Regions from separate parts of the Promicromonospora sp. NFX87 genome, predicted to be linked through region 2. Evidence: riboswitches for the same ligand, from Rfam matches in the RefSeq annotation. Region 2 holds a riboswitch; each other region holds the start of a gene.
What was found. A riboswitch is a leader RNA that binds a small molecule or an ion and turns the genes downstream of it on or off. The one in region 2 is predicted to bind thiamine pyrophosphate.
Positions count from the first base shown of each region.

Region 1: linked by a shared signal. The riboswitch ahead of ACNYC2_RS00135 (thiamine ABC transporter substrate-binding protein) and the one ahead of thiC (phosphomethylpyrimidine synthase ThiC) in region 2 are both predicted to bind thiamine pyrophosphate.
Region 3: linked by a shared signal. The riboswitch ahead of thiO (glycine oxidase ThiO) and the one ahead of thiC (phosphomethylpyrimidine synthase ThiC) in region 2 are both predicted to bind thiamine pyrophosphate.
Region 4: linked by a shared signal. The riboswitch ahead of thiD (bifunctional hydroxymethylpyrimidine kinase/phosphomethylpyrimidine kinase) and the one ahead of thiC (phosphomethylpyrimidine synthase ThiC) in region 2 are both predicted to bind thiamine pyrophosphate.

Region 1 is NZ_CP183413.1:24,768-32,312, forward strand. Features, by position in the region: gene ACNYC2_RS00115 (carbamoyltransferase) at 1-202, opposite strand, end outside; gene ACNYC2_RS00120 (FAD-dependent oxidoreductase) at 351-1,790, opposite strand; gene ACNYC2_RS00125 (PAS domain-containing protein) at 1,973-2,776, shown strand; gene ACNYC2_RS00130 (DUF4235 domain-containing protein) at 2,841-3,122, opposite strand; TPP riboswitch at 3,160-3,264, shown strand; gene ACNYC2_RS00135 (thiamine ABC transporter substrate-binding protein) at 3,259-4,338, shown strand; gene ACNYC2_RS00140 (ABC transporter permease) at 4,335-6,029, shown strand; gene ACNYC2_RS00145 (ABC transporter ATP-binding protein) at 6,029-6,745, shown strand; gene ACNYC2_RS00150 (DUF6069 family protein) at 6,893-7,315, shown strand; gene ACNYC2_RS00155 (CocE/NonD family hydrolase) at 7,400-7,545, shown strand, end outside.
Region 2 is NZ_CP183413.1:5,495,373-5,502,917, reverse strand. Features, by position in the region: gene ACNYC2_RS24675 (MaoC family dehydratase) at 1-95, shown strand, start outside; gene ACNYC2_RS24670 (N-acetylmuramoyl-L-alanine amidase) at 203-2,455, shown strand; gene ACNYC2_RS24665 (C39 family peptidase) at 2,579-3,862, opposite strand; TPP riboswitch at 4,033-4,138, shown strand; gene thiC (phosphomethylpyrimidine synthase ThiC) at 4,133-5,938, shown strand; gene ACNYC2_RS24655 (LacI family DNA-binding transcriptional regulator) at 6,078-7,199, opposite strand; gene ACNYC2_RS24650 (MFS transporter) at 7,312-7,545, shown strand, end outside.
Region 3 is NZ_CP183413.1:3,412,054-3,419,598, reverse strand. Features, by position in the region: gene ACNYC2_RS15455 (Ig-like domain-containing protein) at 1-1,063, opposite strand, end outside; gene ACNYC2_RS15450 (hypothetical protein) at 1,258-1,581, shown strand; gene thiE (thiamine phosphate synthase) at 1,597-2,244, opposite strand; TPP riboswitch at 2,328-2,431, shown strand; gene thiO (glycine oxidase ThiO) at 2,421-3,644, shown strand; gene thiS (sulfur carrier protein ThiS) at 3,641-3,898, shown strand; gene ACNYC2_RS15430 (thiazole synthase) at 3,901-4,749, shown strand; gene ACNYC2_RS15425 (ThiF family adenylyltransferase) at 4,746-6,005, shown strand; gene ACNYC2_RS15420 (hypothetical protein) at 6,014-6,697, shown strand; gene ACNYC2_RS15415 (HAD family hydrolase) at 6,763-7,545, shown strand, end outside.
Region 4 is NZ_CP183413.1:4,097,870-4,105,414, forward strand. Features, by position in the region: gene ACNYC2_RS18435 (aspartate aminotransferase family protein) at 1-75, shown strand, start outside; gene ACNYC2_RS18440 (PhnA domain-containing protein) at 85-789, opposite strand; gene ACNYC2_RS18445 (aldo/keto reductase) at 900-1,928, opposite strand; gene ACNYC2_RS18450 (TetR/AcrR family transcriptional regulator) at 2,051-2,638, shown strand; TPP riboswitch at 2,647-2,743, shown strand; gene thiD (bifunctional hydroxymethylpyrimidine kinase/phosphomethylpyrimidine kinase) at 2,733-3,629, shown strand; gene dxr (1-deoxy-D-xylulose-5-phosphate reductoisomerase) at 3,642-4,811, opposite strand; gene ACNYC2_RS18465 (RyR domain-containing protein) at 4,825-6,624, opposite strand; gene ACNYC2_RS18470 (hypothetical protein) at 6,777-7,545, shown strand, end outside.

The sequences.
Region 1 (7,545 bases), 1.1 Mb from region 2:
GGTCCTCCGGCCGCAGGCCGCCGACCTCGAGGCACCACCGCATCGCCTGCTCCGGCAGCTCCCAGGCCGCGAACGGGACGGGGCGCTTGCCGTGCTTGCGTCGGCTGAACCGTTCCTCCTCGGCTGCTGCGAGGACGTGACCGTCGACGACGAGCGCCGCCGACGGGTCATGGAAGAGGGCATTGACACCGAGGACTCGCACAGTGACCTCCACGGATGGTCGTCACCGGGCTTCTTCCGGTTCTCCTACGTTCGAGGCGCCCAGAAGCACTCGCATCTTGAACCGCTTCTCGACCGGAACGGGGTCCCGACGACGCCCGCATCCGCGCAGGTCGGGGGTTCCGCGCGGTTCAGCGCCGCGACAGGTCCTCGGTGGCGGGACCTTCGATCAGCGTGCCGTCGGGCTCGAACCGCGAGCCGTGCGCGGGGCAGTCCCAGGACTGCTCCTGCTCGTTCCAGCACACGACGGCGCCCGCGTGCGGGCAGACCCGGGACACGCGCGGGGCGCCCGGCCGCTGTCCGGACGGGCGGGTCGCCGCGTGCGCCCAGCCCTTGGTCTGCACGGCGAAGGTGGCGGCGGTGCTCGCCCTCGGCGCGGGCCTGCGGGCCCACGGCTCGAAGGTCCGCTCCCACTCGACGGGGTCGCCGAGGATCCGGCCGGCGAGCGCCAGCCCGGCCGCGGCACCGTTCGTGAGGCCCCACTTGGCGTAGCCGGTGGCCACGAGCACGCGGTCGTCACCGGGCGTGGCCGGTCCGACCAGCGGCAGGCCGGTGTCACTGGTGTAGTCCTGGGCCGCCCACGTGTGCCGGGGCTGGTCCACGGGGAGGTGGACCCGCGTCCATTCCTCCAGCGCGGCCAGCCGCCGGGCCGGGTCCCGCTCCCGGCCGACGGTGTAGCCCTCGCCGCCCACCATGAGGAGCCCGCCTGCCGTGCGGAGCGATCGCACGGGCGACCCGGCGGTGATCGACATGGTCTCGTCGAACCCTGGCGGCAGCGCGGCCGGGTCGGTGATCTCCCACGTGGTGAGCAGGCTGCGGCCCGCCTCCAGGCGGAGGAACAGCCCGCCCAGCCGCCCGGGCGGTGTGCCGGTGGCCAGCACCACCCGGTCGGCGAGGACGGCGCCGCGGCTGGTGCGCAGCACGACGCCGGACCGGCGCCGACGCACCTGGTGGACCCGGACGCCGTCGTGCACCGGAACGCCGCGGGCGCGCAGGCGGGCGCGCAGCGCCGAGAGCATGCGCAAGGGGTCCACCTGCGCCTGGCCGGGCAGGCGTACCGCGCCGTAGGAGCGCGCGGGGTACGGCGGGTCCTCCTCCCACTGCGCGGTGAGTCCCTGGCGGGCGCAGGTGGTGAGCACCGCGTCGACGTCGGCCACCTGCTCGGGGGTAGCCGCCACGGTCAGGTCGTCCCGGTTCTCGACGGGCACGTCCAGGTTCTCGAGGGTGCGGCGCAGCCAGCCCAGGCCGGCGAAGTTGGCCGCGAGGTAGTCGCGCACCACCTCGTCGCCGTGCCGGGCGGCGATCCGGGCGAGCCGGGTGCCCTGCAGCACTGAGAGCTTGCCCGTCGAGCGGGCGGTGGTGGTCGCTCGCGCGCCGCGGGCGTCGAGCACCACGACGTCGGCGCCGCCGTCGGCGAGCAGCTGGGCGGTCACGACACCGGTGAGACCGGCGCCGACCACCACGACGTCGGTGCGGAGCGGGCCGGGGGCCATGACCCCCGGTGTGCCGCTGCCGGTGCCTTCCAGGTCAGTCGTCGCGTCAGTCGTCGCGTCGTAGGGGGTCTCGCTCACGGTGCACCTCCGCTGCTCGATCCGTGCTGCTGATCCGTACTGGTCGGTCCCTGTGCCGGCCCTCGGGCGGGCCTGTCCCAGGCTGGCACGGGGCTCTGGCACTCGCAGCGCCTCGCTCCTACAATCGAGTCGGTGGAGTCATGAAGCGGCTCCAGGTCCACCTCGGATCTGGGAGGTTCAAGATGCCCCCTTCTCTGCAGCCCAGGCTCAGCATCGTGGACGGCGCAGGCGGCGACACGGCTGAACGGTCACCGAGCTTCTCGGCGGGCGACCTGGCGCATGCTCTCGGCCTGGGGACCAACCTGCTCGTCGGCAGCTACCGCGTCGACATCACGTCGGGGACCTGGTGGTGGTCCGACGAGCTGTACACGATGCACGGGTGGAGACGGCACGAGGTCCAGCCGTGCCTCGAGGCGCTCCGGTCCCGCAAGCATCCCGACGATCGCGCCCGTGTGGTGCGGGCCGCCGCCGAGGCGCTGCGGACGGGCCGGCCGTTCGCGTGCGCGCACCGGATAGTGGACCGCAAGGGCCGCACACGTTCCGTGGTCGTCATCGGCCACGGCCGGCGCAGCGGCCCCGCCCGGTCGCCGGAGCTGGTCGGGTACGTCATCGACGTCACGCCGGTCCAGAAGGAGGCGCTGGCGCGCAAGTCCGAGGCGGTCGTGACCAGGGCCTTCGTCAGCCAGGCGGTGATCGAGCAGGCCAAGGGCGTCATCATGGCGGTGCGCGGGGTGAGCGAGGAGATCGCCGGTCACCTGCTGCACGAAGCCGCCCAGCGGGTGGACATCCCGCTGCGGCTGGCCGCCGACCAGGTGATGGCCAGGCTACGAGCCGACGGCGAGCGGGTGGACCGTGAGCGGGGAGGCATCACGCAGGAAGGCCTCGCACGCGCGCTGGACGGCGTCGAGCCGGTGGGGCGGCCACGCGGGCACGACCCCCTGCTCACCCGGCGGCCGCGGAAGGTGCCGGCGCGCACGTCCGGCTGAGCCCGTGACCTGAGCCTGCGATCGGATGCCCGGCCCGGTGATCCCCGGCCGGGCATCCGTCGGGTCAGCGCGCGGCGCGGCGGGCGGCGAGCCGCAGGGCGGCCGTGGACGCGCCCTTCGCCGCCATGCGCTTCGCGAACACCGCGGTACCTGCGGCGACCGCCGCGAACACGGTGGCCTGCACCAGGTCCAGCTCCGGGTCGTCCGCCTTGCTGGGCGCGTCGTTGCCGGTCACGCCTTTCCAGATCATGCTGACCGCCTTCTGCGCGACCCAGCCGGCTGCGAGCGTCAGGGCAAGAGTGCCGACCTTCTCGGCGAGTGTCTGTTCCGTCTCGATCTTGGCCATCTCTACACCGTAGCGTCCGACCAGCCAGTAGGCTGGCCGGACACGACAGGGGAGCGCCACACGGCGCTGAGAGTGCGGAACACCGCAGACCCTTGAACCTGATCCGGGTAAGACCGGCGGAGGAAGTCGAGGCACGATGTTGCGTCTTTCCGGTGCTCGCGAGGGCACCATCCATGTTGTTCCGGTCGCCGGAGCGCTCTCCGTGGCGCTCCTGCTCGCCGGGTGCGGCGGCTCGGAGAGCGGTGGCTCCGGCGGGGGCGACCCGGCGGCGTCGGGCACCGTGACCCTCGTGACCCACGACTCCTGGGCGCTCGACGAGAAGGTCGTCGAGCGGTTCGAGAAGGAGTCCGGGCTCACCGTCGAGGTCAGCGCGGCGGGCGACGCCGGGACCCTGGTGAACCAGCTGGTGCTGACCAAGGACGCGCCGCTCGGCGACGCCGTGTTCGGCATCGACAACACCTTCGCGTCCCGAGCGCTCGAGGCGGGGGTGGTCGAGGAGTACACCCCGGCGGACCTGCCCGACGGCGTCGAGCAGCTCGGCGGGGCGCTCACCCCGATCGACCAGGGCGACGTCTGCGTGAACGCGGACGAGGCCTGGTTCGAGAAGTCGGACCTCGAGGTGCCGAAGACGCTCGAGGACCTGGCCGACCCGCAGTACCGGGACCTGCTCGTGGTGAGCAACCCCGCGACGTCGTCGCCCGGGCTCGCCTTCCTGCTGGCGACCGTCGGGGCGTTCGGCGAGGACGGGTTCGAGGACTACTGGGCGTCCCTGGCCGACAACGGCGTCAAGGTCGCCGACTCCTGGGAGGACGCCTACTACGTGGACTTCTCGGGTGCGGGCGAGGGCGGCGAGCGCCCGCTCGTCCTGTCGTACGCGACGTCGCCCGCGTTCACGGTGAGCGAGGACGGCTCGGAGTCGACCACCAGCGCGCTGCTGGAGACGTGCTTCCGGCAGGTCGAGTACGCGGGGGTGCTCGCCGGGTCGGACAACCCGGAGGGCGCCCAGGCGTTCGTCGACTTCCTGCTCGGCGAGGACGCCCAGGCCGCGCTGCCCGAGTCGATGTACATGTACCCGGCCGACCCCGCCACCGAGCTGCCCGCCGACTGGAAGAAGTTCGCACCCCAGGCGGAGGCGCCGTTCGAGGTGGATCCCGCCGAGGTGAGCGAGCACCGCGACGAGTGGATAGAGCGGTGGACAGAGACCGTAGTCGGCTGAGTCGGAGGCTGGGTCGGCCGGTCCTGCGGCCCGCGCCGCTGCTCTGGGGGACGGCGGTCGCCGTCCCCCTCGGCTTCCTCGCCGTCTTCTTCGCCTGGCCCGTGGCCGCGCTGGTGGTCCGCGGTTTCGTGCCCGACGGCGTGCTCGACCTCACCGGTTTCGCGGACGTGCTGTCCAGCCCGCGCACGTGGCGGCTCGTGTGGCTCACGCTGACCCAGGCGGTGCTCGGCACCGCCTTCTCGGTGCTGCTCGGCCTGCCGCTCGCGTACCTGCTCTACCGCCGGTCCTTCCCGGGCCGGGTACTGGTGCGCGGGCTCGTGACGGTGCCGTTCGTGCTGCCCGCCGTCGTCGTCGGAGTCGCGTTCCGTACCCTGTTCGCGCCCGGCGGCGCCCTCGGCTTCCTGGGCCTGGAGGAGTCGCTGGCCGGGATCGTCGTCGCCCTCGTCTTCTTCAACGTGTCGGTGGTCGTGCGGACCGTCGGCGGGCTGTGGGAGCGGCTCGACCCCAGGACCGAGCAGGCCGCCGCATCCCTCGGGGCGGGGCCCGCGCGGGTCTTCCGCACGGTGACGCTGCCCTCGCTGGGTCCCGCGATCGCGTCCGCGGCCTCGGTGGTGTTCCTGTTCTGCGCCACCGCGTTCGGGGTGGTGCTGGTCCTCGGCGGCGTGCGGTACGGCACCGTCGAGACCGAGATCTGGACCCGCACCACCCAGTTCCTGGACCTGCGGACGGCGTCGGTGCTCTCGATCCTGCAGCTCGTGGTCATCTCGGGCGCCCTCGCGGTGTCCGCCCGGGCCCGCCGGCGCCGCGAGGCGGCGCTGCGCCTCGTGTCCGCGCACGGTTCCGCCAGGCGGCTGTCCTGGCGGTCGCCCCAGGACATGGTGATGGCGCTCGTGGGCGCGGCGATCGTCGGCGGGCTCATGGTGCTGCCGCTGGCCGGCCTGGTGGCCCGCAGCTTTCGCGAGCCCGACGGCTCCTGGGGTCCCGGGAACTACGTGGCGCTCGGGACCACCGGCGAGCGCAACGCGCTGGTCGTGACCGTGTGGGAGGCCACCGCGACCTCGCTGCGGACGGCGCTGGCCGCGACGGTGATCGCCCTGGTGGTCGGCGGTCTCGTGGCGCTCGTGGTGTCCCGGCGGCCTCGGTCGGTCGGCGCGCGCCGCGCCGTCGGGGCGCTGGACGGGCTGTTCATGCTCCCGCTCGGGGTGTCCGCCGTGACCGTCGGCTTCGGCTTCCTCATCACCATGGACCAGCCGGTGCTCGGCGTGGACCTGCGGACCTCCGGACTGCTCGTCCCCGTGGCGCAGGCGGTGGTCGCCGTACCGCTCGTCGTGCGCACGGTGCTGCCGGTGCTCCGGGCGATCGACCCCCGGCTGCGGGAGGTAGCCGCGGTGCTCGGTTCCGGTCCCGGCCGCGTCCTGCGGACCGTGGACCTGCCGATCGCCCTGCGCTCGGTCGGCCTGGCCACCGGGTTCGCCTTCGCGGTGTCGCTCGGCGAGTTCGGCGCGACGTCGTTCCTCGCACGGCCCGACGGCGCCACGCTGCCCGTCGTGATCTACCGCCTCATCGGACGGCCCGGCGCCGAGAACTACGGGATGGCGCTCGCGGCGTCGGTGGTGCTCGCCGTGCTCACCGCGACGGTGATGATGGTGGCCGAGCGGTTGCGCGACGAACGCGCCGGAGGGGAGTTCTGATGGCTGGGCTGGAAGTTCGGGACGTCAGCGTGCGCTACGGGGCCTCGACCGCGGTCGACGGGGTGTCGCTGACCGTCGCGCCCGGCGAGGTGGTCGCGCTGCTCGGCCCCAGCGGGTGCGGCAAGTCGTCGCTGCTGCGCGCCGTGGCCGGGCTCGAGCCGCTGGCCGGCGGCAGCGTCCGGTACGACGGCGAGGACCTCGCCGGGGTGCCGGTCCACAAGCGCCGGTTCGGGCTCATGTTCCAGGAGGGGCAGCTCTTCCCGCACCGGGACGTGCGGCGGAACGTCGCCTACGGGCTGGAGACCCAGGACCTGACCCGGGCGGAACGGGACGAGCGGGTGTCCACGCTGCTCGACCTCGTGGGGCTCGCCGGCTACGAGCAGCGGGCCGTGCCCACGCTGTCCGGCGGCGAGCAGCAGCGGGTGGCCCTCGCACGGGCCCTGGCCCCGCGGCCCCGCCTGCTCCTGCTGGACGAGCCGCTCTCCGCGCTCGACCGGCAGCTCCGGGAACGGCTCGCGGGCGAGGTGCGCTCGGCGCTGGTCGAGACCGGTACGACGGCGGTGTTCGTCACGCACGACCACGCCGAGGCGGCCGCCGTCGCCGACCGGATCGGCGTCATGGACCGGGGACGGCTCCTCCAGGTCGCCGCCGCGGGCGAGCTGCGGGCCGCACCGGCGTCGGACCGGGTGGCGGAGTTCCTGGGCCTGCGCGGCTGAGCCGTTCCGCCGTCCTACCCGGGTCACCGGTCGGGCACACCCGCCTGAGGGCCACACGACGCGGTACCACAGGCTGATGCCGCCGTGCCCGGTCTTCGAGAGGGTGCGCTCAGGCACGACGGACGTGCCGAGGAGCGGAGGAATCTCATGACCGAGAACTCAGCAACCAGCAGCTCGTGGCCCGCCTGGGCGGTGCCGCTCGCCGCGGCAGTGGTCGCCGTGGCGGTGTGGCTGATCGGCGCGGCGCTCGGCGTGAACCTCGAGGCGCAGCTCGGCGCGGACGTGCAGGCCGTCTCGGTGGTGGCGGCGGCGGTCACCGCGCTCGCGGCGGGACTTGCCGGCTGGGGCGTGCGAGTGCTGATCGGGCGTCTGGTGCGCGGCGGCGGCGTGGTCGTGTGGTTCGTGCTGTGCGGCGTCGTCCTGCTGGCGTCCATGGTGGGCGCGCTCGCCGGGACCACGCCAGGGGCGGTCGCGATCCTGGTGACCATGCACGTGGCTGTGGCCGCAGTCGTCGCGCTGGGGCTACGCACCGTCAGGCGCGGCGCTCCGTCGGGATCAGCTCTCGCCTAAATTCGGGGCATTGCGGGTGAATCTTCTCTAACCTCTCAGGTGAACCCAGGCATCTCAGACCTGGGCCCCAGGGAGGACGCCTCGATGAGATTTCGTACGAGACTCAGCAGGACTGCGCCCGCGGTCGCCGCAGCGGCCACGCTCATGTTCGCCGGGAGCGCTGTGCCCGCCGCGGGCGCGGGTCCGGCCGGGGCCGTCGCCGGCACGACGGCCGCCGCGGGCGACCCCGT
Region 2 (7,545 bases):
TCGACACCGAGGCCGGCACCGTCCGCGTGGACCTCGCCGTCACGGTCGACGGGGCAAAGGTCCTGGGCCGCACCCAGGTGCTCGTCCGCCTCTGACGCTCCGCGTCCCGGTCTCGGGTTTTTAACCCGCAGGTCTTCTCATGCGCCCCCGGATCGGGTGTGATTCTCTCGTCCCCATGTACGGCCGACGAGAGGAACTCCGCGTGACGTCACGACGGCGCACCACAGCCCTGGCCGCAGCGGCCGGGCTGCTTCTTCCACTCATACCGCTCTCGGCGGCCGATGCGGCCCCGACTGCTGCGCCCGACGGCGGCGTGGTCGCGTGCGACGCAGTCCTCGCCGCGGGCTCGCTCGACGAGGCGTTCTCGGCGGCGGCCGAGGCCACCGGGGTGCCGCGGGACCTGCTCAAGGCCGTGTCCTACATGGAGTCGCGCTGGGACCAGCACACCGGCCAGGCCAGCGCCGACGGCGGTTACGGCGTGTTCAACCTCGCGGGTGACCACGGGCCCGGTCACGCGCACGGCGACGGCCTTCCGCTGTCGGACGTCAACGACAAGAAGGGCCCGGCGCGCGAGGGCACCCCCGAGATCGTCCGTGCGGCCGGCCTCACCGGACTCAGCGAGGAGGCCTTGAAGACCGAGTCGCAGGCCAACGTGTGCGGCGGTGCAGCCCTGCTCGCGTCGTACCAGGCCCAGGCGATACGCGAGGGTGCCGTCGAGGTCGACCCGGCCGGGACGACCTCGGACAGCCTGGGGGAGTGGGAGAACGCAGTGTCCCGCATGAGTGACGTCGAGGATTTCGCTACACGGGTGTACACAATCCTCAGGGAGGGTGCGGGTGCGACCACCCCTGCCGACGGTGCGGTGATCCTCACGGGTAACCGGGACGTCGTCGTGCCGCGGGCGTCCAGCGCGAGCGACCCGGAGACCGACTGTCCCGAGGAGCTCGGCTGCGAGTGGCTGCCCGCGCCCTACGAGAAGGCATCCCCGGACCTGCCGGACAACACCGGGGACTACGGCAACCACGACCAGGCCGACCGCACGGGCGCGGGCGGCCTGTCGCTCGACTACATCCTGGTCCACGACACCGAGACCGCCTACCAGCCCTCGGTCAACCTGGTGCAGGACCCGACCTACCTGGCGTGGAACTACACGCTGCGCTCCTCGGACGGGCACGTCGCGAACCACCTCGACCCGGCCGACGTCGGCTGGCACGCGGGCAACTGGTTCCTGAACATGCACTCGATAGGCCTGGAGCACGAGGGCTGGGCGGGCACGGGTTCCTGGTACACGGAGGCGATGTACCAGGCGTCGGCGGACCTGGTCCGGCACCTGGCGGCGGAGCACGACATCCCGCTCGACCGGGCGCACGTCATCGGGCACGACCAGGTGCCGGGCACCCTGCCCGGGTCCACCAAGAGCGTGCACTGGGACCCGGGCCCCTACTGGGACTGGGACCACTACTTCGAGCTGCTCGGTGCCCCGATCGGCGGCGACCTGGAGACGACGACGAACGTCGCGCCCGGCGACGTCGTCGAGGTGCGGACCGGGTACGCCGACAACCCGAACACGGTGACGGGCTGCGAAGAGGCGTCGCCGGGCTCGGGCGCGTGCGTAGCGGGCGCCGGGACGAACTTCCGGTACCTGCACCAGTCGCCGTCGGCCGACGCACCGCTCGCGAAGGACCCGGGCTGGATGCCGGACGGGTCGGACGGGACCACGTACGCGAGCGACGTGAGCGCGCGCGTGCAGTCGGGGCACAAGCTCGTCGTCGACCAGGTGGAGGGCGACTGGCTGGGTGTGTGGTGGGCAGGTTCGCTGGCCTGGCTGCACAACCCGGCAGAGCGCCCGGTGGTGGTGCCGGCGACGGCGAAGACGGTCACGGTGGCGGGCGACGCCGCGGCGCCGGTCTACGGCAGGGCCTACCCGGAGGCGGCGGCCTACGCGAAGTACCCGGGCGTCCCGGTGCAGCCGGTCACCCCGATCGAGTACACGGTCGGGGTGGGCCAGACCTACGCGGTGGCCGACGCCCACGTCGCGTCCGACTACTACCGAGCCACCACGTTCGACGGCACGGGTCCGGGCGACCGCACGGTGGTGCGCGGCGACGACGTCTACTACCAGCTCTGGCTGGCGCACCGGTACGTCTTCGTCAACGCGGCCGACGTCGAGATCCACGATCCCGTGGTGGCGGACGTGACGGGGCCGAGCATCGAGGGCCGGGCCAAGCCGGGGAAGGTCCTGCGCGCGGACGCCGGCACGTACCTCCCGGGCGAGGCGGACGTGGAGTACCGATGGCTGCGCGACGGCGAGCCGGTGCGCTGGGCGAAGGGTGACCGGTACCTGGTGACGGCCCTCGACCAGGGCGCCGAGCTCACCGTCCAGGTAACAGTCTCCGCGAAGGGCCACACGTCGGCGACATACACCTCGCCCCCGAAGCAGATCCCGCCGAGATAGAACCAGGGCGAGATAGAACTGTGGCGAGATAGAACTGCAGCGAAGTAGAACCAGGGCTTGGCGCTCGGGTTCTACTTCGCTGCAGTTCTATCTCGCCCTGGTTCTACTTCGCGGGGCCTGGGGTCACCAGTTCTGCGTGACGCCCGGCATGTTGGCCGGCAGCCTCACGTGCTTCGGGTGGTAGACGTACGTGACGCCGTCGGTCGACGTCTGCCACACACGCTCGAAGTTCTCGCGCGTGTAGACCTGTCGCACCTCTTCGTTGCTGGCCTTGTTCGGGTCGTTGATGATCGGGTCACCGTCCGCGGTGAACCCGACCAGCACGACGAGGTGCCCCGGGGTGCTGTAACCGGCCTCGGGCATCTCCGCCTCGTCGAAGTTGATCGAGAAGGTGAGCGGGATACCCGCCTCGATGAACCTCTCGGCCTCCGCGAGGGAGCGCAGCCGGGTCACGAACGACTTCAGCCCGAACGTGCTGGCGTAGGCGGCGTTGAACGGCCAGTTACCGGCACCCTCGTACGCGTAGTCCCAGGTGTTGATCGCGGCGTAGTCGACCTGCGGGTCACCATTCGGGGCCACGATGTCCGCCAGCTCCTCGGCCGGCACCTCGCGTCCGTAGGAGTAGATGACCATCGTGGACGACGTCGGCGAGCACCACACCTGGCCGCCGCCCCCGAACTCGGGGTACTCGCCGCGGTGGATGTTCTGGCTGTACTGCGGCACGTCGAGCGACACCTCGCGCCCGAGCGTGAAGTCGCTGGTACCCGTGTAGTGCTCGTCGGGCAGGTTCTCGCTGGTCATGGTGCTCACCGACGCCAGGCGCGGCGACGTCCGGGCGCCCTCGGGCCGGTAGAGCCGGGCCCGGGTCTGGAACGCGTCCGGCTCGAACCCGGCCCGTGAGACGAACGTGTCGGTGAACAGGGCCGCGTCGGTGTCGCCCTGGCCGTTCAAGGAGGTGCGGTGGATGTCGCCGACGCGCCCGTCAGCGGGCGCGAACTCGTCGCCCGACGCCCAGCGGCCCATCACGAACCACTTGGTCCAGGTCCCGTCAGCCTTGCGGCCGCGGAACTCCACCTCGACCCAGGTGCCCGTGGGGGTGTCCGCGTTCCAGGAGGGAACGGCCTGCTTGATCGGGTACCCGACCTCGACGACCGGCGAGGTCCACGTGCCGGTCTCGTACGTGACGGGCGTGCCGTCGCCGAACGGGTCGGTGTAGTCCACGAGGTCGCCGCCGCGGGCCAGGAAGAGCCCACCGTGCACGTCGAACCGGAGCTCGTCGCGCTCGCCCCGGAGCAGCTCCCGGCGTCCGTCCCAGGAGGTCAGGGTGATCTGGTTGTCCGACGCCGTAGGGCTCACCTCAGCTCCCGCCGCCGACATCGCACCCGCCACGATCCCAGTCTGGACCACGAGCGCCCCCGTAGCCGCCAACGCGAACGCCCTCGTTCGCAGGTTGTTCCGTACCGGCATTCCAGCCTCCAAGTCCCGGCTCCCTGCTGGGGTGAGCGAGCCGTCCGGCCTTGCTTATCACGGTCGGCGGTGGGGGAGAAGGAAAGTGCCGGACAGTGCTAACCTCGGCGGCGATCCCACGGGTGCCTCACGCAGGGGCTGAGATCGGGCTGTACGGCCCGGGACCGTTGAACCTGTCCGGTTAACACCGGCGTAGGAAGCAGGAGTCTCATGATGGAGAAGTCCCAGTCCCGCACGCTCGCGTACCAGTACGAGCGCGACCACGAGCACGACGGCGGGTACAGCACGCCGCAGGACGACACAGGTCTCCGGGTGCCGGTCACGGAGATCACGCTGGCGCCGTCGCCCGACGGCGCCCCCAACGAGCCGGTCCGGGTCTACCGCACGCAGGGCCCCGGCTCCGACCCGGTCCGCGGCCTGGCGCCGGCCCGCGAACCCTGGGTCGTGGCCCGCGGAGACACCGAGGAGTACGACGGCCGCGACCGGGCACTGTCCGACGACGGACGCGGCGCACTGCGACGCGGTGCCGCGAGCCAGGAGTGGCAGGGTGAACGACGTCGGCCCCGCCGGGCGCTCCCCGGCCGGACCGTCACCCAGATGCACTACGCACGCCAGGGCGTGATCACGCCCGAGATGCGGTTCGTCGCGGTGCGCGAGGGCTGCGACGTCGAGCTGGTGCGCAGCGAGGTGGCCGCCGGCCGGGCGATCATCCCGAACAACGTGAACCACCCGGAGTCGGAGCCGATGATCATCGGCAGGGCGTTCCTGGTGAAGGTCAACGCGAACATCGGCAACTCCGCCGTCCACAGCTCTATCGCGGAGGAGGTGGAAAAGCTCGAGTGGGCCACCAAGTGGGGCGCCGACACGGTCATGGACCTGTCGACGGGCGACGACATCCACACCACGCGCGAATGGCTCATGCGGAACTCGCCGGTGCCCATCGGCACCGTGCCGATCTACCAGGCCCTGGAGAAGGTGAACGGCGATGCCAGCGCGCTGACCTGGGAGATCTACCGCGACACGGTGATCGAGCAGTGCGAGCAGGGCGTCGACTACATGACCGTGCACGCCGGCGTGCTGCTGCGGTACGTGCCGCTCACCGCCGACCGGGTCACGGGCATCGTCTCGCGCGGCGGGTCGATCCTCGCGGGCTGGTGCCTGGCGCACCATCAGGAGAACTTCCTCTACACGCACTTCGACGAGCTCTGCGAGATCTTCGCCCGGTACGACGTCGCCTTCTCGCTCGGCGACGGCCTGCGGCCGGGCTCGCTCGCCGACGCGAACGACGCCGCGCAGTTCGCCGAGCTCGACACCCTCGCCGAGCTGACGAAGCGGGCCTGGGCCTACGACGTCCAGGTGATGGTCGAGGGACCCGGACACGTCCCGTTCCACCTGGTGCGCGAGAACGTGGAGCGGCAGCAGGAGCTCTGCGACGGCGCCCCGTTCTACACGCTCGGCCCGCTCGTGACCGACATCGCGCCCGGCTACGACCACATCACGTCCGCCATCGGCGCCACCGAGATCGCCCGGTACGGCACCGCGATGCTCTGCTACGTCACGCCCAAGGAGCACCTTGGCCTGCCGAACCGCGACGACGTCCGCACCGGCGTGGTGACCTACAAGATCGCCGCGCACGCCGCCGACGTCGCCAAGGGGCACCCCGGCGCCCGCGACCGGGACGACGCCCTGTCCAAGGCCCGCTTCGAGTTCCGCTGGCGGGACCAGTTCAACCTGTCGCTCGACCCGGAGCTCGCGGAGTCGTACCACGACGAGACCCTTCCGGCCGAGGCCGCGAAGACCGCGCACTTCTGCTCGATGTGCGGGCCCAAGTTCTGCTCGATGCGCATCTCGCAGGACATCCGCGACGAGTTCGGCGGGGCGCAGCACCAGGCGGCGCTCGCGGACGCGGCGTCGGCGTCGGCGTCGGCCCAAGCGGAGGGCATGGCCCAGAAGTCCGCGGAGTTCCGCGAGTCGGGCGGCGAGGTCTACCTCCCGGCCCCAACCCTCCGCCCCTGACCCCACCCCCGCCAGACCCGCGAAGTAGAGCGTGTGTCTGGACAGTTGCTCTACTTCGCGGGCAGGCGATCGGCGAAGTAGAGCGGGTGTCCGGACGCACGCTCTACTTCGCGGACCTGGGGCGACGGGCCGCGGAGGGTCAGGTCAGGTCGGGTACCGGGCCCGAGGTCGTGCCCTCGACCAGGGTCACGGGCAGCACCACCGACGGGGGCTCCTCGCCGGCCAGCAGCGCGATGACGGCCAGGCCGAGCGCCCGGCCCTTCTCGACGAGCGGCTGGTGCACGCTGGTGAGCACGTCGGGGGAGAGCCACGGCAGGTCGAGCCCGTCGAACCCGGCCACGGACACGTCCTCGGGCACCCGCAGCCCGAGCTCACGGGCGGCGATCACGGCACCGGCGGCGAGCAGGTCGGAGTGCGCGACGATCGCCGTCGGACGGTCCCGGGCGGGCGCCCACTCGGACAGGATCTCGGTGGCGGCGTCGCGCCCGTGCTCCACGAGCGAGGCGGGCGTCTCCCACGAGATGACGGGCTCGATGACGTCCCGCACGCCGGCCAGCCGATTACGGGTCGGCGTGCGCTCGGCGGACGCGAGCCGGTCGGCGTCGACCAGCCCGGACCGCTCGTCCCGCCCGAACGGCAGCGTGATCTCCGCGATCCGGGTGTGCCCGAGCTCGACGAGGTGCCGCACCGCCTCGGCGGCGCCCCGGCGGTCGTCGACGCTCACCACGGGGACGCCGGACACGTCGTGTCCCTCGCCGATCACGACGGGCACCCCCCTGCGCTGCAGCGCGGCGAGGTTCGGGTCGTCCTTGAGGGTGCCCCAGACGAGCACCGCGACGTCCATCGCGGCGGCCTCGACCAGCGGGTCGACGGCGGGCGGCAGCCCCGCCTCGGCGGCGAGCCCCATGGACTGCGTGGTCGCGCCCTGCGGCATACCCGGCACGAGCAGCACGCCGAGGCCCTGCTCGCCGATCGCGGAGACCAGGCCGTGCAGCACCTGGGTGGAGACGGGGTCGCGGAACGACCTGCCGAGCTGGTCGCCGATCACCACACCGACGATCCCGGACCGTCCCGACCGGAGCTGCCGCCCCAGGGGGTTGGGGCCCGAGTACTCGAGCTCGCGTGCGGCGGCGAGCACCTTCTCCCGGGTCTCGGGGGTGATCGGTCCGGCACCGGAGAAGGCGAGCGACGCGGTGGAGACGGAGACACCGGCCAGCTCGGCGACCTTCGCGAGGGTCGGGCGTACGGTCTGGCGGCTCATCGCGGTTCCTTGTCTCTCACCTCGGCACCAGTGGTGCGGGGCCCAGGAATCTGCTGGGCTGGTCCCAGATTGTGGCTTACGGTCGGGAGATTCAACCGCACCAAGGAGTTCAGTGCCTACTGCACACGCCGCCGCTCGCGCGGTCTTCGTCGTCTTCGCCGCCAGTGGGTTCGCGTTCGCGAGCTGGGCGTCACGCCTTCCGGCCGTCCGGGACGGGCTGTCCTTCTCCGAGCAGGAGATGGGTCTGCTGCTGCTCACGGGGTCCGTCGGTTCCGTCGCCGCCATCCCGCTCTCGGGGCTGGTCGCCGAGCGGTTCGGTACCGCGCGGACCGTCCTGGGCTTCGCG
Region 3 (7,545 bases), 2.1 Mb from region 2:
CGGCCATCCACAGCTGACCGTTCGCAACGTCGTTCAGCACGATGACGTCACGGTTGACGCGGTAGACCAGGCTCGTGGAGGCGTCCGCACCCTCCAGCGCCTGCCGGACGTCGTTGGTCTCTCCCGCGCACTCCCGGACGACCTGGCCGGGTCCCGACCAGGCACCGTAGATGCATCCGCCGAGCTGCACCGGGGCCGAGGCGACACTCGCCGGGCCGCCCGTCAGCGCGTGCAGGGTGGAGGTCCCGCCCGCCAGCGGCTGGACGACCAGGCCGTTCAGGGTCGCGACCACCACGTCGTCGGTCCCGCTCGACGGCTGCTGCAGCGTGCCCTGTGCGCCGTCGGCGATCTTGACCGTATCGCCGCCCGGCAGCACCAGGGTCCCGGACGTCTGGTCGAACACCACCGGTTCGTCACCCACCGCGGAGACCTGCACCTCGGCGTCGGCGCCGAGGGGGAGGCCGGTCTCGTCCACCTGCTCGGCGACGCCCTGCTTGGTGGTGGGGATCGTGTAGAGCTTGCCGTCGGCCGGGACGGCGAGGAAGACCGTGCCGTCGTTGCCGACGGCGAGCCTGCCGCCAGGGCCCGCCTTGACCGTGGGCTTGAGCTTGCTCTCGTCGAAGGTGGTCGAGGCGAAGGGAAGGACCCAGGCCTTGCCCGTCTCCGGGTCGTAGACGGCGGTGGTCGCGCTGCCCGAGGCGACCTGCGCTCCGGCGGGAAGCTTCATCGTGGCGTCGAGCACGAGCTGCCCCGGGTTCACCGGGCTCGCGGAGAACCTGCTCGTGCTGTTCAGGAGGACACGCTGTGCGTCCTGCTCCACGTCGAAGCTTCCGGCGCCTGCCAGCAGGACGCCGTCCAAGGCCTTCGCGTCGTAGTTGAACCGGCCGAGCTCGCCCTGCGCGGTCCGCGTCACCCACACGCCCGAGTCGTTCAGCTCGACGTCGGCTGTCGACTCGCCCTCGTACAGGAGCGCGAAGCTCAGGAGCCCCGCCCCGAAGAGGGTCACCACACCGGCCGACACCACGGATCGACGGTTCTTCAACGCGCGTGAGACCAGGCTCATGCGTCCTCCTCATTCCACGAAAGATTGCTCGCCCGGACGGCCCACACAGGCGCAACCGGAGCACCCTACCGAGTACAAAGGTGAAAAGTCGTCGAATATCGGTGGGTAGAACTACCCGGAATGACCTGTCTGTCCGTCGGGTGGTCCGGAACGACGGTTGCCCTTCTGTGGCGTGCGCCGGGAGGATGAGCGACATGACAGCCACCCCGCCTCCGGTACCCCGTCGGGGGCGCGCCGTACGTCTCGTCGTCCCGGTCCTCGCCGTCCTCGGACTCGTGCTGCTGGGCGCCGCCGCCTGGTCCGAGAGCCGTCCGTCGCCCGGGTGGTTCGCGTACGCGCCCCTGTCGGACACGACCTACGTCCCACGCGGCACCCCCGCGCCGGGGACGGCAGTGCTGCTGTCCGGCGCCGGTGCGCTCCTGCTCGGCGGTGCGGTCGGCTTCGCCGTCGGACGGCGCGGCCGGCCCGCGGCGGACGAGCACCGCCGTGCCGGTGGACCGGCGCCCGACGAGCTGTGAGATCAGGGTCGCGCGCTACCGGTCCGCGTTCGTGATCCTGCGACGCAGACCGGCAGCCGCCGCCCTCGGGTCGTCCGCCTGCGTGATGGCGCGCACGACGACGACGCGGCGCGCCCCCGCGTCGAGCACCTGGTCCAGGCGGGCCTCGTCGACCCCGCCGATGGCGAACCAGGGTGTGGCCGGGTCCTTGGCGGCGACGTCGCGCACCAGGTCGACGCCGACGGCCGGGCGCCCCGGCTTGGTCGGTGTGGCCCACACGGGTCCCACGCAGAAGTAGTCGACGCGCGGGTCGGCCTCGGCTGTCAGCGCCTGGTCGAGGGAGTGGGTGGAGCGGCCCAGCACGGGGCCGTCGCCCAGCAGGGTCTGCACCGCATCGCTGGGCAGGTCGCCCTGGCCCATATGCACCACGGGCGCACCGGTGAGCCGCGCGATGTCCGCTCGGTCGTTGACCGCCCACAGCGCGCCGTGCTCGGCCGCCACCCGGGCGACGAGCGCGTGCAGCTCGACCTCGCGGGCCGCCTCCAGGGACTTGTCCCGGAGCTGGACGACGTCGACGCCGCCCTCCAGCGCCGCGTGCAGGAAGGGTTCGAGGTCGCCGGTGTCCTGACGGGCGTCCGTGCACAGGTACAGGCGGGCGCAGGCGAGCCGGGTACGGGGATCCACGAGCGCGAGTGTAGGCCGACGCACCGACGGTCCGACGCCTTGTGCACAGGCGTCCCGGAGCGGCTGCCCGGCGGGGTTAAGGTTGTCGCGTGCACGGGAGCCCCGGACGGGGCTGAGAGGGCGCAGGGCGCCGACCGTCGAACCTGATCTGGGTCATGCCAGCGAAGGGAGAACACTTGAGCAGCCGTGCGAGCAGCCACGTGAGCAGTCACGCGTGCGACGTCCTCGTCGTCGGCGGGGGCGTCATCGGCCTGACCGTTGCCTGGCGTGCGCTGGAGGCCGGGGCGAGCGTCGTCGTCCTGGATCCCTCGCCCGGCGACGGCGCCACCCATGCCGCCGCGGGCATGCTCGCGCCGGTTATGGAGGCGGGCTTCGGGGAGGAGGCGCAGACGCGCCTGGGCACGGCCTCGCTCGCCCTCTGGCCCGAGTTCGCCGACGCGCTCGAACGCGCGGCGGGGCTGTCGGCGGGCGGCGTCGGCCTGGACACCGCAGGGACCCTGGCCCTCGCCTACGACGGCGACGACCTGGTCGCGCTGCGCCGGACCCTCGCCCTGCACCGGGAGCTGGGGCTCGGCTCGGTGGAGATCACGCCCGCCGAGGCGCGGCGGCGCGAGCCCGGCGTCGGACCCCGGGTCGCGGGTGCGGCGTGGGTCCCCGGCGACCACCAGGTGGACCCGCGTGCGGTGCACGCGGCGCTCGCCGTGGTCACCGCGCGCGCGACCCACGTGCCCCGCGCCGCTCTCTCGCTGACCTGGGCGGACGGCGCGGTCGTCGGCGCGCTCGACGATGCCGGTACCGCGTACTCGGCGGGGACCGTGGTCCTGGCCGCCGGCCATGCGAGCGCGGCCCTGTTCGCGGGCGCGCCCACCCGGCCCGTACCCGGCACGACCCTGCGCCTGGACGCCGCCGCCGACGGGTCGCCTGCGGTAGTGGTGCGCGGCACCGTGCAGGGGCGACCCGTCTACGTGGTGCCCCGCCGGGTACGGCCCGACGGGCGGCGCGAGCTGGTCGTCGGCGCGACGTCGGACGAACGCGACGACGACCACCTGACCCGCGCCGGCGACGTCTTCGCGCTGCTGCGCGACGCCCGGGCCCTGCTGCCCGAGCTCGACGACGCGGTCCTCCTGGAGGCCGTCACCCGGTCCCGGCCCGGCAGCCCGGACAACGCGCCGCTCCTGGGCCGGGCGGCCGACGGCCTCTACCTGGCCACGGGGCACTACCGCAACGGCATCCTGCTCACCCCGCTGACGGCGGCCGCCGTCGACGCGGCGCTGGGCGCGGCGCCGCGCGGTCCGGGGGACAGGGCCGCCGTCGAGGCGGCCGCCCGGTACGCGGACCCCCGCCGGTTCGCCGGTGCGGACCGCACCACACCCACGACTGAACGAGGAGGCACAGCATGACCACAGCACCGTCCACCGCACCGTCCAGCGCGTCCGGCACGGCCGTCGTCAACGGCGAGCCGTACCCGCTCGACGGCCCGCTGCCGATCGCCGACCTGGTCGCCCGCCTGCTGCCCGGCCTCGTCATCGACGGCGCGCCGCGCGGGGTCGCGATCGCGGTCGACGACGTCGTCGTGCCCCGCAGCGCCTGGGGCACCACCGACGTCCGGCCCGGCGACCGCGTCGAGGTAGTCACCGCCGTGCAGGGAGGCTGAGCATGCTGAGCACCGACGACACACCGTTCACCATCGCGGGCACGACGCTCGGATCGCGCCTGGTCATGGGCACCGGGGGAGCGGCGAGCCTGCTCGCCCTGGAGGACGCCCTCGTGGCCTCGGGCACGGAGCTGACGACCGTCGCGATGCGCCGCGTGTCCCGGCCCCGGCCGTCGGCCGACCCGGCAGCCGCCGGTGACCCGTCCGTCTGGGGGCTGCTCGAACGCCTGGGCATCCGGGCCCTGCCCAACACCGCCGGCTGCTTCTCCGTGCGCGAGGCGGTGCTCACCGCGCAGCTCGCGCGCGAGGCGTGCGCGACCGACTGGGTCAAGCTGGAGGTGATCGCCGACGACGTGACGCTCCTGCCCGACGTGATCGGCCTGGTGGAGGCCGCTAAGATCCTGGTCGACGACGGATTCACCGTGCTGCCGTACACCAACGACGACCCGATCACCGCGCGCCGCCTGGAGGACGTCGGCTGCGCGGCGGTCATGCCGCTGGGCTCGCCCATCGGCTCCGGGCTCGGCATCGCCAACCCGCGCAACATCGAGGCGATCGCCGGCGCGGCGTCGGTCCCGGTGATCCTGGACGCGGGGATCGGCACGGCGTCGGACGCGGCGCTCGCGATGGAGCTCGGGTGCGACGGCGTCCTGCTGGCGACCGCCGTGACCCGCGCGGCCGACCCGGTGCGGATGGCGCACGCGATGCGGCTCGCGGTCGAGGCGGGTCACGCCGCGGCCGGTGCGGGCCGGTCGCCGCGGCGGGAGCGCGCGCTGGCGTCGTCCCCGGTCGGGGGCCTGGTCACGGTCGGCGGCAACGTGGTCGGCGACAACCTGGACCTGGCACTGTGACCGCGCTGCCGCCGCTCGTCGAGCCCGGCCGCGAGCTGGACCGCGACGAGCTGGCCCGGTACGCGCGCCACCTGGTGCTACCCGGGATGGGTGCCGAGGGGCAGCGCCGGCTGGCGAGCGCACGCGTGCTGGTGGTGGGCGCGGGCGGCCTCGGCAGCCCCGCCCTGCTCTACCTCGCCGCGGCGGGCGTCGGCACGCTCGGAATCGTGGACGACGATGTGGTCGAGACGTCGAACCTGCAGCGGCAGGTGGTCCACGGCGTCTCGGACCTGGGCTCGCCGAAGACCGCGTCGGCACGCGCGACGGTCGCCGAGGTCAACCCGCACGTCCGCGTGGTCGAGCACCGCGAGCGGCTGACCGTCGCCAACGCGCTGGACGTGCTCTCGGGCTACGACCTGGTGCTCGACGGGACCGACGCCTTCGCCACGCGCTATCTCGTCTCCGACGCCGCGGAGGTGCTGGGGATCCCGTGCGTCTGGGGCGCGATCTACCGGTTCACGGGACAGGTCGCGACGTTCTGGGGTGCTCCGCCGGCCGGCGTCGACGGCGTGACCTACCGGGACGTGTTCCCGGAGCCGCCGCCGGCCGGTGCCTCGCCCGACTGTGCGACGGGCGGCGTGCTCGGCGCGATGTGTGGCACCCTGGGCTCGGTCATGGCCACCGAGGCGATCAAGCTCGTCACCGGGCTGGGCGAGACCCTGCTCGGGCGGCTCGCGACGTACGACGCCCTGGCCCTGACCTGGCGGCACCTCACCGTCCGGCGCGATCCGGCCCGCGAACCCGTCACAGCGCTGCTGGACAGCACCGGCACAGGTGCCGGCGACGCCGACCCCTACGCGGTGTTCTGCGGGCTGTCGCCGGCGGACGGTCCGGAGTCCTCGGACGGCGTGGCGGCCACGGTGCGGACCGGTGTGGGGGAGCTGGCGGCGCTGCGCGCGGACGGTCCGGAGCCCGCCGTGCTCGACGTGCGCGAGCCCTGGGAGATCGAGCTCGCCGCCCTGCCCGGTGCGCGGCCGGTCCCCTCGGGTGCCTTCGCCGGGGACCGCTCGGGGGCCGTGGTCGACGACGTCACGGCCTGGGCGGCAGGCCGCCCGGTACACGTGCTCTGCAAGTCCGGCGCCCGGTCCGACCGCGTGGCCCGGCAGCTGCGCGAGACAGGGCTCGACGCCCGGTCGGTCGAGGGCGGCATGGACGCATGGCTACGTGAGCAAATCGCAAGCAAAAAAAGAACAAATTTGGGGCAAATGGGGCCATAATCATCCCCATGACCCTCGCCCAGGTGAGGCCAGGCTTGTTCGGCTGGCCGGCGTTCTGGTTGATGTACGCCGCCGCCGGCAATCTCGGCGCCATGGCGGCCACTGTCGTGCTCGTGCCGCCGCTGGTCGCGCTCGGGGATTCCCCCGTGCGGCCCGTGCTCACGGTGGTCGGGACCGCCGTCTGGGTGGCCGCCGTGGTCCTGGCGGTCCGCTGGGGGCATCCGAAGATCGCGCGCTTCATCGACCGGGCGCACTTTCGCCTGACCGAGGACCACCTGTACCTCGGCCGGCGGGACAAGCTGACCGTCGACCTCCGCGACGTGACGGACGCCTGGTTCGGCATCCGCACCTCCGGCGGCTCCGCGACGAGAGCCGCGACCCGGCACGGCTACCGGGTGCTGGTGCTCCGCCTGGAGAACGGCTGGTTCGTGCCGGTCTCCCCGCCGCCGGGAATGTTCGCCGGCGGCGAGAGCGTCTCGCCGGACGCCATGCCGGTCGAGGCCGTGGTGAGCGGCGGGACCGACTTCATGAGGGCGCTGATCACCAGGCTGGAACCCGTCCTCCGGGAGGGGGAGGAGATGCCGTGGGGAATGCGCGAGCTCACCGGGCCGGCCGACGTCAACTGGGTGTACGGCCCGGGCGCGCCCCAGCTCCCGAAGGGTTCGAGGCTGCCGAACTGGACCTTCGTCTGATGGACGCGGGACGAGCGTTTCCTGGAAGTGCTGTGACATCCGGGCGCCCGGTGCGTCTGAGAGGTATGACGCCGACGACAGGTACCGTGACGCCGTCCACCACCGACCCGCAGCGGGCGACCGTGCCCGTTCCCGGAACCTTTACCGGAAGTGGCGCCGAAGCCGGCGCCCTGATCGCGCTCGACATCGACGGCACCCTGTCGGCGGGCGGCATGGTCGTCCCCGCCGTGACCGTCGAGGCAGTGGGGGACGTGTGGCGGGCCGGACACGAGGTGGTGCTGGCCTCGGGCCGGTCCCTCGTCGGCGTTCTGCCCGTCGCCCGCCGGCTGGGTATCGACCCGGGCTGGGTCGTCGCGTCCAACGGGGCGGTGGTCGCGCGGGTCGGTGCCGCCCTGTCCGGCGGGTTCCGGCTCGAGACGGTGCACGCCTTCGACGTCGAGCCGGTGATCCGCCTCGCTCGCGCTGCCCTTCCCACCGTCCAGGTGGGCGTCGAGGAGATCGGCTGGGGCTACCGGGTCAACCGGTTCTTCGACCCGAGGCTGGTGAACGGGGAGCAGCGCGGTGTCCCCGACCCGGAGCTGTGGGACGTTCCCGCGTCACGCGTCATCCTCCGGGGCGCGGGCGTCCTGGACCTGATCGAGCCGCTGCGCGCGCTGGGTGTCACCGCGACCCCGGCCGGCCCCGACTGGGTGGACGTCACACCGCGCGACGTGAGCAAGGCGACGGCGCTGGAGCGGATCCGCGAGCGGATCGGCGTGGACCCGAGGTGGACCCTGGCCGTGGGAGACGGCGTCAACGACCTGGAGATGATCGCGTGGGCGGCCCGCGGCGTCGCGATGGGCCACGCG
Region 4 (7,545 bases), 1.4 Mb from region 2:
GTCGGGCAGACCGAGTTCGACGAGATCGAGGAGATCCTGCGGGCCGTGCTGAGCGAGGTGTGGTCCGAGCTGTGAGCTGTCGCGTCATGACTTCCTGACTGCGCTGGGCCGGAGGCGTACCGGCCCAGCGCCGCGCACGACCGCGCCCACGAGGCGGTCGTCGTCACTGGTGTGACGCAGCCGGATGTTGCGCAGAAGGGTGCCGGCAGGCACGACAGTGGACGCCCCCTTGCCCGTGAGTCTCTTGACCACGGTCACGTTGTCGCCGTCAGCCAGGGGGATACCGTCGACGTCCCTGATCACGGCAGCCCAGTCGTTCGTCACCAGCGGCGGCGAGGCGCCTCGCCGCCGTCTCAGCTCCTTGTCTCGTCGCGCGGACTGCCGGGCGAGGGCTAGGCGACGCCGATGCTCATCGGGGCTGAGAAGGGGCTCGCCGGCCAACCGGACCACCCGGTTGCTCCGCAGGTCGACGTGCGGAACTCTGACCGACGTCCGGGACAGGGTGGTGTACCCGGCCCGTAACTCCGCCGTCCGGAGGCCGTAGGACACGTAGGCGTCGCAGGAGACTGCCGTCAGTGCCGCTGTTCCGCTCACTGCCAAGATACTCATCGGCACCACCGAAGGAACGGCGTCGGGATCCCGCAACACGATGGGGAGCAGCACCACGACGGCGAAGAAGACGAAGGAACCGGCAATCGCACCGAGTATCGAGAACAGGCCGAGGAGTACTACAGCGCGGGCTGAAGGTCCGGGGATCCGCTGCGCCCTGATCTCGGGGTTCCATGACATCGTCGCCAAGTCTTCTCAGCCTCACAGTCACACATCGGATATATAGAGCGAACCCTAGCGCCGGTCCCCACCCCGCCATGAGGCACGCTTCTATGGATCGGTTGGGCGCCTCAGGCGGCCGCGCGCTGCTCCGCGGGTCGGCGGCGCAGGAGCGGCTGCTGGATGGCGGGCGGGTCGTAGGCCATGTCGAGGCGGCCGACGTCGGTCCCGGGCGGCACTATCGCGTCGATCCGGTCCAGGATCTCGTCGCTCAGGACCACCTCGGCGCCGGCCAGGGCGCTGTCCAGGTGCTCCATGGTGCGCGGGCCGATGATCGCGGAGGTGACGCCCGGGTGGGCGATCGTGAACGCCATCGCCAGGTGGTTCAGCGGGACGCCGGCGTCCTGCGCGACGGGGATGAGCTGCTCGACGACGTCGAGGCGCTCCTCGTCCCGCAGATGCTCCATCCCGAACTGCGCCCGATGCGTGTCGTTCTCCTGGCCCTTGCGGTAGCGGCCGGTGAGGAGGCCGCCGGCGAGCGGGCTCCAGACCAGGGTGCCCATGCCGTACTGCTGGGCGACCGGCAGGACGTCGCGCTCGATCCCCCGGTTCAGGATGGAGTACGGCGGCTGCTCGGCCCTGAACCGTTCCAGGCCGCGCCGCTCTGCCACCCACTGGGCCTGGACGATCTCGGCGGCGGGCATCGTCGACGAGCCGATGGCCCGCACCTTGCCCGAGTTGATGAGGTAGGTCAGCGCCGCCAGCGTGTCCTCGACGTCGGTCTCGGGGTCGGGGCGGTGGATCTGGTAGAGGTCGATGTAGTCGGTGCCCAGGCGGCGCAGCGAGTTCTCGACCTCGGCGATGATCCAGCGGCGGGAGTTACCGCGGTGGTTGGGGTCGTCGCTCATGGGCAGGTGCACCTTGGTGGCGAGCACGACGTCGTCGCGCCGCCCCTTGAGCGCCTTGCCCACTATCTCCTCGGACTCCCCGTGCGAGTAGAAGTCGGCGGTGTCGACGAAGTTGATGCCGGAGTCGAGGGCCTTGTGGATGATCTTGATCGACTCCTCGTGGTCGGGGTTGCCGACCGCGCCGAACATCATCGCGCCGAGTGCGTAGGGGCTGACCTTGATGCCGGTCCGGCCGAGGTTGCGGTACTGCATGGGGCCCTCCTGGGGTCGAGAGGTCTGGTGAGCGCCCCGGCGATGTCGTACCCTGGAACTAAGCGGAACGCTCTTCCAGAACTATATGGAAAGGTGTTCCGGATAGCAAGGGATGGAGTGGAGTGACCCAGAACACAGCCCCGCGACCGCTGCGCGCCGACGCGCAACGCAACATCGACTCGCTGCTCGACGCCGCGAAGTCGACCTTCGGCACGTCCGGCGTGGACGCGCCCGCGAAGGAGATCGCCGACCTGGCGGGCGTCGGCGTCGGCACGCTCTACCGGCACTTCCCCAAGCGCTCGGACCTGGTCAAGGCCGTGTTCCAGCACGAGGTCGACGCCACCGCCGACGCGGCTTCCGCACTGGCCGCCGAGCACGAACCGGTCGACGCCCTGGAGAAGTGGCTGCACCGGTACACCGAGTTCCTCGCGACCAAGCGCGGCCTCGCCTCCGCCCTGCACTCGGGCGACCCGGCGTTCGACGCGCTGCCGGACTACTTCATGGGGCGGCTCGGCCCGGCACTGGGCTCGCTCGTGGACGCCGCGGTCGCCGCCGGCGAGATCCGCGCGGTCGCCAGCCCGAAGGACCTCCTGTACGCCGTCTCCAAGCTGTGCCTGCCCATGCACGACGACGAGCCGGATCACGGCCGGCGCATGATCGACCTGCTCGTGGACGGACTGCAGTACGGGGCCGGACAGCCTGCTGGGTAGGGTGTGCCCGAAATGGCGCGGGGCGCCGGGCACCAGTCCGGCTGAGACGTACCCGTGGAACCTGATCTAGGTAGTTCTAGCGAAGGGACGCCTCATGGGCTCACTCCTGCCCGACGACGCCGTCGTCCGGACCCGCCCGCCCGGGCACCCTGCCGTGGCGCTGACGATCGCCGGCTCGGACCCCTCCGGCGGCGCGGGGATCCAGGCCGACCTGAAGACCTTCGCCGCGCTCGGCGGGTACGGCTGCGCGGTGCTCACGGGGCTGACCGCCCAGTCCACGACCGGCGTGACGAGGGTGCTGCCCGTGCCCGCCGACATGGTGACCGCGCAGCTCGAGACCCTGTTCGCCGACGTCGCGGTGGACGCCGTGAAGATCGGCATGACGACGGACGCCGCCGTCGCCCGGGCCGTCGCGGCGGTCCTGCGTGACCTGCGGGCCGCGGGACGCGCGCCCTACGTGGTGCTCGACCCGGTGATGGTCTCGACGTCGGGCCACCGCCTGCTCGCGCCCGACGCCGAAGCCGTGCTGCGTGACGAGCTGCTGCCGCTGGCCGACCTGATCACGCCGAACCTGCCGGAGGCAGCGGTGCTGCTCGGCGTCGAGCAGGCCCGGGACGATCACGAGGCGGCCGACCAGGCTCGCGCGCTGCTCAAGCTCGGGGCACGGTTCGCCCTGGTCAAGGGCGGGCACCTGGACTCGGCGGAGTCGGTCGACCACCTCGCTGGTCCGGACGGCGTCGTCGCGCTGACCGCCCCGCGGATCTCCACGCGGAACACGCACGGGACGGGCTGCACCCTCAGCTCGGCCTGCGCGGTCCTGCGCCCCCGGCACGACGGCTGGGAGCCCGCCGTACGCGCGGCGAAGGAGTACCTGACGGAAGCCCTGCGCGCCGCGGACGACCTGGTCATCGGCGGCACGGGCACGACGCCAGGTCCCTGGCGGGGCCACGGCCCGGTCGACCACGGCTTCGCCACCCGCACCCTCGGCTGACGGACGGCGGCCTCAGGCCGACTTGAGGAGCTCCGCCGCGCGGGCACGGGCCCAGGCGTCGGCCTCCAGGACGCCCTCGACCGAACCCGCGTCGCCCGCGGACGTCGTCTCGTGCGCCTCGACGACCGCGGCCACCGTGTCGACGATGTCGAGGAAGCCGATGGCGCCGTCGTGGAACGCGTCCACGCACACCTCGTTCGCGGCGTTGTAGACCGCCGGGTGCGTACCGCCGGCCTCGCCGACCTGCCGGGCCAGGCGGACGGCGGGGAACGCGTCGTCGTCCAGGGGGGCAAACTCCCAGGTGGACGCCTGGGTCCAGTCGATGGGCACGTCGACGTCGGGCAGGCGTTCGGGCCAGGACAGGCCCAAGGCGATCGGCACGAGCATGCGCGGCGGACCGGCCTGCGCGATGGTGGAGCCGTCGGCGAACTCGACCATCGAGTGGATCATCTGCTGCGGGTGCACCACGACGTCGATCGCGCTGAACGGCAGGTCGAACAGCAGGTGCGCCTCGATCACCTCGAGGCCCTTGTTGACCAGGGTCGCGGAGTTCGTGGTGACCACGCGCCCCATCGAGAAGTTGGGGTGCCGCAGGGCCTGCGCGGGGGTCACGTCGCGCAGCTCGGCACGCGTACGGCCGCGGAACGGCCCGCCGCTGGCGGTCACGACGAGCTTGCGGACCTCGGCGGCGGACCCCGAGCGCAGCGACTGCGCGATGGCGGAGTGCTCCGAGTCCACCGGCACGATCTGCCCCTCGCGCCGCACCGCGGCCTTGACCAGTGCGCCGCCGACCACGAGCGACTCCTTGTTCGCGAGCGCCAGCGTCGAGCCGACGGCGAGCGCCGCGAGGGTGGGGCGCAGGCCCACGGACCCGGTGATGCCGTTGAGCACGACGTCGCTCCCCCGGCCCGCCAGCTCGGTCGCGGCGCCCGGTCCGGCGAGCACCTCGACGCCGTCGGCACCCGCCTCCCGGAGCAGGTCCAGCAGCGCGGGGCGTGCGGCGTCGTCGGCCACCGCGACGGCGCGCACGCCGAGCGACGCGGCCTGCCGGGCGAGGAGCGGCAGGTCGGACCCGCCGGCGGACAGCGCGTCCACGCGGAACCGGTCCGGGTTGCGCCCGATGACGTCGATGGCCTGCGTGCCGATGGAGCCGGTGGAGCCGAGGAGGGTGACGCTTCGCATGGGCCCCATCCTGTCAGTCCTCGACGGCCTGCTCGGCACGGCCGCGGCCGAACATCCGCCAGCCCTTGACCACGCCGCGGGGGTCCGGGACTGGTTCGCCGGCGGCCTCCCAGCCGGCGTCGTCGGCGAGCGGGACCACGTGGAGGCCGAAGTCCGCGAGGATCACCGGGATGGCGCGGATGGCGGCGCGGTCCTTCTCACGGTCCGCCTCGGACAGCTCTTCCCAGGGGCGCAGGTCCGGGTGCAGGCGCCGGGCGTCGTCGCGCTGCGGCCCGTAGGTCCAGCCCGCTGCGGTCTTCTCGGCCATCCACCGCTCGTGCTCGTCGACGGCGCGCGCGTCGACCACGGGTTCGGGGATGCGGCCGTGCTCGCCGTCCCCGGCGGGTGCGACGGTGCAGCCCATCTGGCGCAGGCGGTCGGGGATGGCGCGCACCTGGGCGCGGTTCGCGGCCCGCAGGTCGTCGGACAGGTCGACCCACGAGACCATCGCCGGGGTGCTCTCCCAGGCCACGCCGCGCGAGCGCTGGTTGCGCAGGTAGGTCAGGTGGGCGGAGACGGCCATGAGGTCGTAGACGTCGTCGTGCACGAGCACGCCCGGCGCGGTCGCCCTACGCAGCAGCGTGCCCGGTTCGACGACGTCGAGCCGCCCGCCGAGGTCGTCGAGGATCGCGCCGTCGTGGGTGCCGAACAGGCCACCGAGGCCCGCGAGGCGGTTGAGGCGGAGCACCACTGCCCCCTCGCCGGCGCGCCAGAGGTCGCTGTCCCGCAGCGCGTGCCGGAGGGCGTCCCCGTCGTCGTCGTGGCACACGTAGACCCGCTGGGGCGTGCCGATCGCGCGCACCTCGGCGAACGTCTCGACCGGGACGAGCCGGCAGGCCGCCCGCACGCTGGGCCAGCGCGCCCGCAACGCCTGTGCCGCGGCGCGCGCACCGGGGCCGACGAGGGTTACGGTGAGCGGTTCGCCGCCGGACGCGATCTCGACGCTCCGCAGCCGCGCGAACGCGACGACGAGCGCCCTGCCGAACGCGCCGTGCCCGACCACCGAGATGTGTGGCGTGGCGCCGCGGGCCACCGTCTGGTCGCGCCGGGCCAGGGACCGGGCGACGAGCTCCCCCAGCGTGAAGAAGTCGACGCCCGGCTGCGGGTGGCTCAGGTGGCGGGCCTGCAGGGCGAGCGCGAGGTCGGGGTCGCTGACGTGCGCGTTCAGCCGCAGACCGTCGAGGCCCGCGTGCCGGAGCGCCCGGTTGGCCACCGCCACCGTGAGCACGTTGACGCCGGGCTCGTCGTCCTCGCCCTCGCACGCGTAGAGCACCGCGGCGCCGGAGATACCGGCGTTGCGCAGCGACGCTGCGTCCCCCGTGGCGGTCCGCGCGACGAGCGCGCCCCGGGCCGCGAGCGCCTCGGCGATGAGGTCGGCGGCGGGCGTGCGCCCGACGACCACCGCGTGGCCCCGCATCCGGCGGGTGCGCATCGCCGCGATCTGGTCGGCGAACAGGGAGCGCACCGCCTCGAAGACGGCGTAGCCGGTGGCGACCGGGGCGAGGAACCGGGCGGCCTGGAGCTGCCAGGGCAGGTCGCCGCCGTCATTGGTGGCCTCCGCGCCGAGCACGAAGAGCTGGACGGAGTAGTAGACGACGTCCCACCCGGTGGTGCCCCAGACGAAGTCCGGGGACGTCCGGTAGACGGCGAAGCCCCACAGGCCCAGTGCGAAGGCCACGCCGAACAGCGCGGTGAAGCCCGCGCGCACCCACGACCGGCGCACGCGCAGCCGGCGCGGTCCGCCGCGGGGAACCACGAGCTCCGGTGCCGTCATGTCGTGCCTCTCCCGTCCGACCCGCCAGCACACCTAACGGTGCATTTCAGGCTAAAGGTCGCTAGCGTCATGACCAGCGGCGACATTACACACAGGGGATACATTTCTCTCCGGTCCGCGACATTCGCCGAGGAGAGCAGCGGGGGGCAAGGATGACCGACCGGAGAGTCCGCGGCCTGCTGCCCACCGCCCGGGCGTCCGTCGCGCCGCGGACCGACGGGTACGACGCCTTCCTGTCCTACAGCCGCGACTCCGACGGCGAGTTCGCGCCCGAGTTCCACGCGCAGCTCCTCGACTTCGACAGGCGCGACGGTGTCCGCGACCTGCGCATCTTCCTGGACCGGACCGGTCTGGCGAACAACCCCAGCCTCTGGGACTCCATCAAGCACAAGCTCGAGCGCTCCGACTACCTCATCCTGCTCGCCTCCGAGGGCGCCGCGAGCTCCCACTTCGTGGCGGAGGAGGTGGCCTGGTGGCTCGACCATCGCGAACCCGAGACCCTCCTGGTGGCGCTGACCAGCGGCAAGATCGTCTGGACGGCGAACAAGATCGACAAGATCAGCACCACCGCGCTGCCCGCGCCGCTCGCCGAGCGGATCGACCGCGAACCCAAGTGGACCGACCTGACCCGGCTGCGCCAGCGGCGCAGGTTCTGGCGGCGCCACCCGGACCGGGCGACGGCGCTCGCCGAGCTCGTCGCACCGCTGCGCGGCCCGGACGTCAGCACCGAGGAGATCCTCAGCGCCCACATCGCCCGCCAGGGCTCGGCCAACCTCGTCAGCCGTCTCACGATCACGGCCCTCGGCGTCATGCTCGCCGTGTCCGTCGCCGCGTCCGGATACGCCCTGCGGGAGGCGTCCCGGGCGAACGAGGCGGTGAACGCCAACGCCGCCCACCTGCTCGGCGCGACGTCGCACGTCG